2 regions of the Pantoea sp. B65 genome follow, and region 2 is predicted to be linked to the other one. Evidence: predicted binding sites of a transcription regulator. Region 2 holds the regulator's gene; the other holds the start of a gene.
The links. The regulator CRP, encoded in region 2, controls carbon source genes, mostly activating them, when cyclic AMP is high. The targets are predictions, from matches to a motif close to ATGTGANNNNNNTCACAT.
Positions count from the first base shown of each region.

Region 1 (4,832 bases), on a different contig from region 2:
GGAATAAAGACTCCGATGCCGACCTGTACCACTTTATCGGCAAAGATATCGTCTATTTCCACAGCCTGTTCTGGCCAGCGATGCTGGAAGGCAGCAACTTCCGTAAACCAACTAACCTGTTTGTGCATGGTTATGTCACGGTTAACGGCGCGAAAATGTCGAAATCACGCGGAACCTTTATCAAGGCCAGCACCTGGCTGCAGCATCTTGATGCCGACAGCCTGCGTTACTACTATGCGGCGAAACTCTCTTCGCGTATTGATGATATCGACCTGAACCTGGAAGATTTCGTGCAGCGCGTCAATGCCGATATCGTCAATAAAGTGGTGAATCTGGCGTCACGTAATGCCGGTTTTATCAACAAGCGTTTTGGCGGAAAACTGGCCAGTGAACTGGCGGATCCGGCGCTGTATCAAACCTTTACCGATGCCGCAGCAAGCATTGGCGAAGCCTGGAACAGCCGTGAATTCAGCCGCGCCATCCGTGAAATTATGGCGCTGGCCGATCTGGCCAACCGTTATGTTGACGAGCAGGCGCCGTGGGTAGTGGCAAAACAGGAAGGGCGCGATGCCGATCTGCAGGCGATCTGCTCCATGGGTATCAACCTGTTCCGCGTACTGATGAGCTGGCTGAAACCGGTGGTGCCATCACTGGCGGAGCGTGTTGAAGCGTTCCTCAATGTGGAACTGAGCTGGGAAGGTATCCATCAGCCGCTGCTGGATCACCAGATCGCCACCTTTAAGGCGCTGTACAGCCGGATCGAAATGGATAAAGTTAACGGCCTGATTGAAGCGTCAAAGGAAGATGCCGCCGCAGCCAAACCGGCGCTGACCGGCCCGCTGGCGGACGATCCGCTGCAGGACACCATCAGTTTCGATGATTTTGCCAAAGTCGATATGCGTATTGCGCTGATCCAGAAAGCGGAATTTGTTGAAGGTTCTGACAAGCTGCTGCGTCTGTCGCTGGATTTAGGCGGTGAGACCCGTCAGGTATTCTCCGGCATTCGTTCCGCTTATCCGGACCCGTCGCTGCTGGAAGGCCGCCTGACGGTGATGGTGGCTAACCTCGCGCCACGCAAAATGCGTTTCGGTATTTCCGAAGGGATGGTGATGGCGGCAGGTCCTGGCGGTAAAGATATCTTCCTGCTAAGCCCGGACAGCGGCGCACAACCCGGTATGCAGGTGAAATAAACCGCACTGCAGGGGCGGCCTTGCTGCTCTGCCGCCTCTGCAGTGGTTTGCACCGCCGGTAATCATGCTTATAAACTGTGATCGGTAGCACACCAGGATATTTCATCGTATGATGAAGGCTTATAAAACAGGAGCCTGTCATGCTCAGCGTACTATCTGTCTGCTGGCGTTATCTTCGTGCCTTCGCCATTATTTATCTGTGCTTATATGCCGGAATCGCTATTTCTGCCCTGCTGCCAATCACCATCCCCGGAAGTATTCTTGGCATGCTAATCCTCTTCGCCCTACTGGCATCGCAAATTCTGCCGGTGAAATGGGTCAAACCCGGCTGTCACTTGCTGATTCGCTATATGGCGTTGCTGTTTGTGCCGATTAGCGTTGGCGTTATCAACTACACCGATATTCTCAGCGCGCAGTTTGGCCCGATTGTGGTCTCATGCGTGGTCAGTACCCTGATCGTACTGCTGGTGGTCGGTTTCACTTCGCAACGCATGCATGAGAAAGCGCTGAGCAGGGAGAGCAACCATGATTGATTTCTGGTGGTCTCTACCGCTGACGCTGGCGGTTTTTTTCGCTGCACGTCGGCTGGCGGCGAAAGTTAAAATCTCACTGCTTAATCCGCTACTGGTCTCGGTGGTGGCGATTATTCCGATTCTGCTGCTGATCAATATGCCGTACGCGCGCTATTTCGCCGGCAGTGCAATACTCAATCAGCTCCTGCAACCGGCGGTAGTGGCGCTGGCGCTGCCGCTATATGAACAGATCCATCAGATCCGCGCGCGCTGGAAATCGATTATTGGCGTCTGCTTTATCGGCAGCCTCACCGCAATGATCTCCGGCACCGCTATTGCCCTGTGGATGGGGGCGACACCGGAAATCGCCGCCACGCTGCTGCCGAAATCGGTTACCACCCCGATTGCGATGGCGATATCCGCTTCGCTGCATGGCATTCCGGCGATCAGCGCCATCTGTGTGCTACTCGCCGGCTTACTCGGGGCGATATTCGGTCATATGCTATTAAATCTGTTGCAGGTACACAGCAAAGCCGCACGTGGGCTGGCGATTGGCAATGCCTCACATGCCCTTGGCACCGCGCGCTGTGTTGAGATCGATTTTCAGGAGGGAGCATTCAGCTCTCTGGCGCTGGTGATTTGCGGTATTATCACTTCGCTACTCGCCCCCTTTATTTTTCCGCTGCTGCTGAGAATGTTTGGTTAAAGCTTGCGAGAGATCGCGCAGATTCACATTAACTTTCATGGATTGCATTGATAGAGAGACTCAGATCACATATAACCGGCTGATTGCACCGTAAAATCGGTGGCCAACGACGCCAATGAGAGGCACTCAATGCATCCACGTTTTCACACCGCCTTTGCAGCCCTGACGCCTGAATTACAGGCCGCCCTTCGCCCGCTGCTGACGGCACACGACTTTAGCGCCAGCTTCAACCCGCAGCAGCTCGCCGCGATTAAACAGCAGACCGCGCTGGATGATGATGCGCTGGCGTTCGCTCTGCTGCCGCTGGCGGCAGCCTGCGCGGTTGCACCGCTTTCCAGTTTTAACGTCGGTGCCGTGGCGCGCGGACAAAGCGGCAGCTGGTATTTCGGCGCCAATATGGAGTTTGTCGCAGCCACCATGCAGCAGACCGTGCATGCCGAACAGAGTGCGGTGACCCATGCCTGGCTGAAAGGTGAAACGGCGCTGGCGGCGATAACGGTGAATTATTCTCCCTGCGGCCACTGTCGCCAGTTTATGAATGAGCTGAACAGCGGCACTGCGCTACGTATCTATTTGCCTGAACGTGAGCCGGCCACGCTGGGTGATTATCTGCCGTATGCCTTTGGCCCGCGTGATTTGGCGATTGAAACACTGCTGCTCGACCCGGTGGATCATGGCTATATTTGCCATGGTGATACGCTGGAACAGCAGGCGATTGCCGCTGCCAGCCACAGCCATGCGCCATACAGCCAGGCCCACAGCGGTGTCGCGCTGGAAACCCGCAGCGGAAACATCTTTGCCGGTCGCTATGCCGAAAATGCCGCGTTTAACCCGAGCCTGCCGCCACTGCAGGCAGCGCTGGTGCTGCTCAATATGCATGGAGATGACTGTAAGCAGATTAAACGCGCGGTGCTGGCAGAAAGTACCGGCGCTAAACTAACGCAACACCAGGCGACTGCTGCCACGCTAAAGGCACTGGGTTGCGATGATTTCCGCTCAATTTCCCTGCAAAGGGCATAGCCTTTCTTCATTTCTTTGACAAAGATCGCAGCTTTTGTTGTAACTTTATTAACAAAAGCTGTACTTCTGTACCAATTCTCTTAGGATCCTGATTCACACAATAATTCACAAGATTAAGGCGTTACTGTCGCAGTCAGATTGAATGCGGCCAGCGCGCAGAAACCGCAGCGTAGATAAGTACCTGAGGATTTCGCCACTGCCCAAGTTCAGGATGGCAAGTAAAGTAGCCTGGAGCAGATTTGCATGGAACTCGAGTACGAGAGTAAAAGACCGCTATATATTCCTTACGCCGGGCCTATTTTGTTAGAGTTTCCGCTGCTGAATAAAGGCAGCGCATTCTCTATCGAAGAACGTAATGACTTCAACCTGAACGGGCTGTTACCTGAAACCGTGGAGAGCATTGAAGAACAGGCAGAACGTGCCTGGCGTCAGTTCCAGAACTTTAAAGACAATAACAATAAACACGTCTACCTGCGCAACATCCAGGATACCAACGAAACACTCTTCTATCGTTTGCTGGACAACCATCTCGAAGAGATGATGCCAGTGATCTACACGCCGACGGTCGGCGCTGCCTGTGAGCACTTCTCTGAAATCTACCGCCGCGCGCGCGGACTGTTTATCTCCTACCCGAACCGCGCCAATATCGAAGATATGCTGCAGAATGCCACCAAACAGAACGTCAAAGTGATTGTGGTTACCGATGGCGAACGTATTCTGGGCCTGGGCGATCAGGGTATCGGCGGTATGGGCATTCCTATTGGTAAGCTGTCGCTGTACACCGCCTGTGGGGGTATCAGCCCGGCCTACACCCTGCCGGTGGTACTGGATGTCGGCACCAACAACCAGCAGCTGCTAAACGATCCGCTCTATATGGGCTGGCGCCATCCACGTATTACCGGCGCCGAGTATGATTCCTTCGTTAACGAGTTTATTCAGGCAGTGAAAAGCCGCTGGCCAGATGTGCTGCTGCAGTTTGAAGACTTTGCGCAAAAGAATGCCATGCCATTGCTGGAACGCTATCGTGATGAAGTGTGCTGCTTTAACGACGATATCCAGGGTACCGCAGCGGTCACGCTGGGGACACTGATTGCCGCCAGCCGCGCCGCCGGCAGCAAATTATGCGATCAGAATGTGGTATTCCTTGGCGCCGGTTCCGCCGGTTGTGGTATCGCCGAGCAGATTATCGCCCAGATGAAATCTGAAGGCCTGAGCGAAGAAGAAGCTCGCGCCCGGGTGTTTATGGTGGATCGTTTTGGCCTGCTGACCGACAAACTGCCAAATCTGCTCAACTTCCAGAGCAAGCTGGTGCAGAAAAGCGAACGTCTGGCCCACTGGGATATCAGCTCGGACTCACTGTCGCTGCTGGAAGTGGTACGTAATGCGAAGCCGGATATTTTGATT
Region 1 is NZ_JAHXPU010000039.1:137,450-142,281, reverse strand. It holds gene metG (methionine--tRNA ligase) at 1-1,190, shown strand, start outside; gene JWF83_RS18960 (CidA/LrgA family protein) at 1,331-1,723, shown strand; gene JWF83_RS18955 (CidB/LrgB family autolysis modulator) at 1,716-2,408, shown strand; gene cdd (cytidine deaminase) at 2,538-3,428, shown strand; gene JWF83_RS18945 (NAD-dependent malic enzyme) at 3,672-4,832, shown strand, end outside.
Region 1: a site for CRP is predicted at 2,462-2,479, ahead of cdd (cytidine deaminase). Genes of this name have one in related genera too.

Region 2 (4,832 bases):
ACAAAGCGCTTGCCGAACACCTCTCAATAAACAACTCATTAAATAAAATCAGAGAAACTATCATTTCACATTCACATTGGGATAAAAAATATTATCCCCGAGACAATTTCAATCAATTCGGCGTAGCTATAAATGCATCATATTTACCAAAATTTAACCGCTGGATAGATAATATTAATGGGCTAACTATTAGTGTGCATGACACCTGGGCAACACACATCACTCTTGAGTCACTGGGAATTAATGGTGATCGCTACCATGCAAAATTGCAATACCGCATACAGGATCACTTCGGTCTTGATGACAGTGATATTATTCACCGATTATACCGTCAGTTCCGTATTTTCCGCATCTGGTTTGTTCTGCAACGCTGGGAGGGTTATGGCTTTCGCCCGTTTATCAGTGAGATGAATACAATAAAAACTATTGAGGGCAGCCGTTTTGACAAAATTTAAATGGCTGATTATGACAGTGAGTATCTCAACAGGTATGCTCACTTGGTGGCTGATACTACCGACTAAAATCATTGACGTACATTACAAAAGTGACATCAGGAGCTACTACATTATTGTTAAAAATCTTCCATTCACCGATCGAAGAAAAATTCAATGGTGGGAAAATAATAAGCCACATTTTAAACAGCTATTCCATATCCCTGTTGATGAAAATGGCTATGCCATAAACTTTTGGATTGGGAAGTATAGGTCTGATTCAGGGACAGCCCAGGATAGTGACTTGTTGTGTTTTGACGATATGCAAAGTAAGGACAACTGTATAGCTAAGGATAATCAACCAATGACCATTTGGTTTTCAAAATATACAGATGAAACTATTTATCTCCTGAATAACTGGGATAATAAATATATCAAAGACAATAAAAGTGGCGCTATCCGAAAGCTTCGCTAGCCTGCGGACAGCATCTGAACGCAACAGGACCTGAAGAAGGTCCTGTTCACTTCGCAGGGCCTGGAGAACAGCTTACAGCGCGATAACCTCGTAGCTGTGAGTAATCTCGACGCCTTTGCCCAGCATAATCGCCACCGAGCAGTACTTCTCCGCGGACAGATCAACGGCGCGCGCGACTGCTTTGTCGGATAATGCTTTCCCGCTGACCACAAAATGCAGGTTGATATGGGTAAAAATGCGCGGCGCCTCTTCACGACGGGCAGAAGTCAGTTTCACTTCGCAGTCCGTCACATCGTTACGCCCTTTCTGCAGAATGGAAACCACATCAATTGCGCTGCAGCCCCCCGCCGCCATCAATACCATTTCCATCGGACTTGGCGCTTTATCACCGGAATTGCCGTCCATCAGCACCTGGTGACCGGATGCGGATTCTCCTAAAAATGTTAGCCCTTCTACCCACTTAACTCGCGCCTGCATAACATTATCCCCTAATTCATTCAGTTAACTTCAGAGTACGCTGTAAGCGGAAAAACGGCAACGGCGAGCGATTCACATCATGCTGAAGCGAGACAACAGGAGACACTTGCTGCAAGCTGTGCTACAAACAAAGCTGTAATATTTTCGTCGGCATCGATAAGCACGACGGAAGCGGGACGACATTATGAGCTAAGCTCTGAACAGAAGCCCGGACAACTTTCCTGATGGGAAAACGCTTGAATATTTCAACGCCTGCAGGGAACGAATCCCCCTGTTTTTAGGGCACGATTACAACAGAGGATAAAAGCGAATGGTTCTCGGCAAACCGCAAACAGACCCTACTCTCGAATGGTTCCTGTCACATTGCCATATTCACAAATATCCATCCAAAAGTACGCTGATTCACCAAGGTGAAAAGGCTGAAACGCTCTACTACATCGTAAAAGGCGCTGTAGCTGTGCTGATCAAGGATGAAGAAGGCAAAGAGATGATCCTCTCCTATCTTAACCAGGGAGACTTCATCGGCGAACTTGGCCTGTTTGAAGAGGGTCAGGAACGTAGTGCCTGGGTGCGGGCAAAAACTGCCTGTGAAGTGGCTGAAATTTCTTATAAAAAATTCCGTCAGCTGATTCAGGTTAACCCGGATATTTTGATGCGTCTCTCCTCTCAGATGGCTCGCCGTCTGCAGGTAACCTCAGAGAAAGTCGGCAATTTAGCTTTCCTTGATGTCACTGGCCGCATCGCACAAACCCTGCTTAATCTGGCGAAACAGCCGGATGCGATGACTCACCCGGATGGGATGCAGATTAAAATCACCCGTCAGGAAATCGGCCAGATCGTTGGCTGTTCACGTGAAACCGTCGGTCGTATTCTGAAAATGCTGGAAGATCAGAACCTGATTTCCGCACACGGCAAAACTATTGTCGTGTATGGCACTCGTTAAGCCAGCCTGAAACCACGGCGTGATGCAGTCGCGATCGCGCCGTTTTTTTATGTTGTGATCATCTGATGTGGCGGAGAATTATCTATCACCCGGAAGTAAACTACGCGCTGCGGCAAACGCTGGTGCTGTGCTTACCTGTGGCGGTTGGTCTGCTGCTTGGCGGTTTACAACAGGGTTTACTGTTTTCGTTAGTGCCTGCCTGCTGCAATATTGCTGGTCTTGATACCCCCCATAAACGCTTTTTCAAGCGTCTGATTATCGGTGGCAGCCTGTTTGCCCTCAGCAGCTTTCTGATTCAATGGATGTCGCAACACAGCATCCCGTTGCCGGCGATCCTGTTTGCTATGGCGATGCTGCTTGGCGTCACCGGTGAAATTAGCCCGCTACATGCCCGCCTGCTGCCAGCCTCACTGATTGCCGGGATTTTTACCCTGAGCCTTGCCGGTCATATGCCGATGTGGCAGCCGCCATTACTCTATGTGCTGGGCACCATCTGGTATGGGGTATTTAACTGGTTCTGGTTCTGGCTGTGGAAAGAGCAGCCGCTGCGCGAGTCACTGAGTTTGCTGTATCGCGAGCTGGCAGACTACTGCGATGCCAAGTATAGCCTGCTGACCAAACTGACCGACCCGGAAAAAGCGCTGCCACCGTTGCTGGCGCGTCAGCAGAAAGCTGTCGACCTGATCACTACCTGCTATCAGCAGATGCATATGCTGGCGGCCAACCGTGATAACCACCATAAACGCCTGACGCGCGCCTTTCAGGTGGCGCTGGATCTGCAGGAACATATCTCGGTCAGTCTGCATCAACCCGAAGAGGTGCAGAAACTGGTGGAGCAGAGTCATGCCGAAGCCGTCATCCGCTGGAATGCGCAGGTGATCGCCGCACGCTTGCGCCAGCTGGCCGATGACATCCTTTACCATAAACTGCCCGACCGCTTCAGTATGGAGAAGCAATTGCAGGCGCTGGAGAAAATCGCGCGCCAGCACAGCGATAACCCGGTAGGTAACTTTTGCTATTACCATTTCAGCCGTATTGCACGGGTGCTGCGTACTCAGCGCCCACTCTATCAACGCGACCTGATGGCCGATCGACAACGCCGCCTGCCGCTGATCCCGGCGCTGAAAAGCTATCTGTCATTCAAATCATCGGCGCTGCGCACTGCCGGACGCTTCGCGGTCATGCTGATGTTTGGCAGCTCGATGGCGCTATTTTTTAATATTCCTAAACCGTACTGGATCCTGATGACAATTATGTTTGTCAGCCAGAATGGCTACAGTGCAACGCGCGTGCGTATTCAACACCGTGCCTTAGGCACGCTGGCGGGACTGGTCATCGCCGCGGCAACCTTGCGTTTCAGCGTGGCGGAAGGTTGGGTGTTACTGGCGATGCTGGTGATTACCCTAGTGAGCTATCTGTTTATCCGCAAATTTTACGGCTGGGCCACCGTCGGTTTTACCGTGACTGCCGTCTATTCATTACAGCTGCTGACGCTGAATGGCTCGCAGTTCCTGCTACCACGCTTAATGGATACGGTGATGGGTTGCCTGATCGCCTTTGGCGGTATGGTCTGGCTGTGGCCGCAGTGGCAGAGCGGCTTAATGCGGCGCAACGCCCACGACGCGCTGGGCGCCTATCAGGATGCATTACAAATGCTGCTTGGCAGTCAACACAGCGCGGATAAACTGGCTTATCAGCGTATCCGGGTAAATCAGGCCCATAATGCGCTGTTTAACTCGCTCAATCAGGCAATGCAGGAACCCGGGTTTAATGACCGTTACCTGGCGGATATGAAGCTGTGGGTAACGCACAGTCAGTTTATCGTCGAGCATATTAACGCCATGACTATTCTGGCGCGTGAACATACCATGCTGACGCCAACGCTGGCTGAACGCTGGCTGCAATCCTGCGAGATTGCACTGCAACGCTGTCAGCAGCGACTGGAGTATGACGGTCCGGGGTCGGATAGCAATATTCTGGAAGAGCAGGAGGGACTGCAGCAGGGGCCGGAGACCATTATGGAGCGCCACGTAAAGCGCATTCTCGGCCATCTGAGCGTAATGCATACCATCTCATCGCTGGCGTGGAGCCAGCGACCACAGCACGGACAGTGGCTGGTGAGGAAATTGCGCAAACCGTCATAATATCAGGGTGACAGTTATGCCACCCGGTTAATGCCGCTGGGAAGTTATTTACCCAGCACCTTTTCAACTGCCAGGGCAAAACGCGCCATACCTTCAGTGATATCGGTCGGTTCGATAACCAGTGACGGCGCCAGACGAATCACGTTAGTCCCGGCATTCAGGATCATCACCCCTTCGGCCGCCGCCGCATTCAGGATATCGCGAGCCTTCCCGGCGTGCTGCGGTTTCAGCTCAGCACCAATCAGCAAACCTTTACCACGGATATCGCTGAATACATCCAGCTTCGCATCAATTGCTTTCAGTGCGGCAACAAACTGCTGACGACGGCTTTCGACGCCAGTCAGTACTTCCTCGGTATTGAT
Region 2 is NZ_JAHXPU010000015.1:471,322-476,153, reverse strand. It holds gene JWF83_RS05005 (DUF3289 family protein) at 1-455, shown strand, start outside; gene JWF83_RS05000 (DUF943 family protein) at 442-906, shown strand; gene JWF83_RS04995 (OsmC family protein) at 979-1,383, opposite strand; gene crp (cAMP-activated global transcriptional regulator CRP) at 1,694-2,326, shown strand; gene JWF83_RS04985 (YccS/YhfK family putative transporter) at 2,392-4,470, shown strand; gene argD (bifunctional acetylornithine/succinyldiaminopimelate transaminase) at 4,515-4,832, opposite strand, start outside.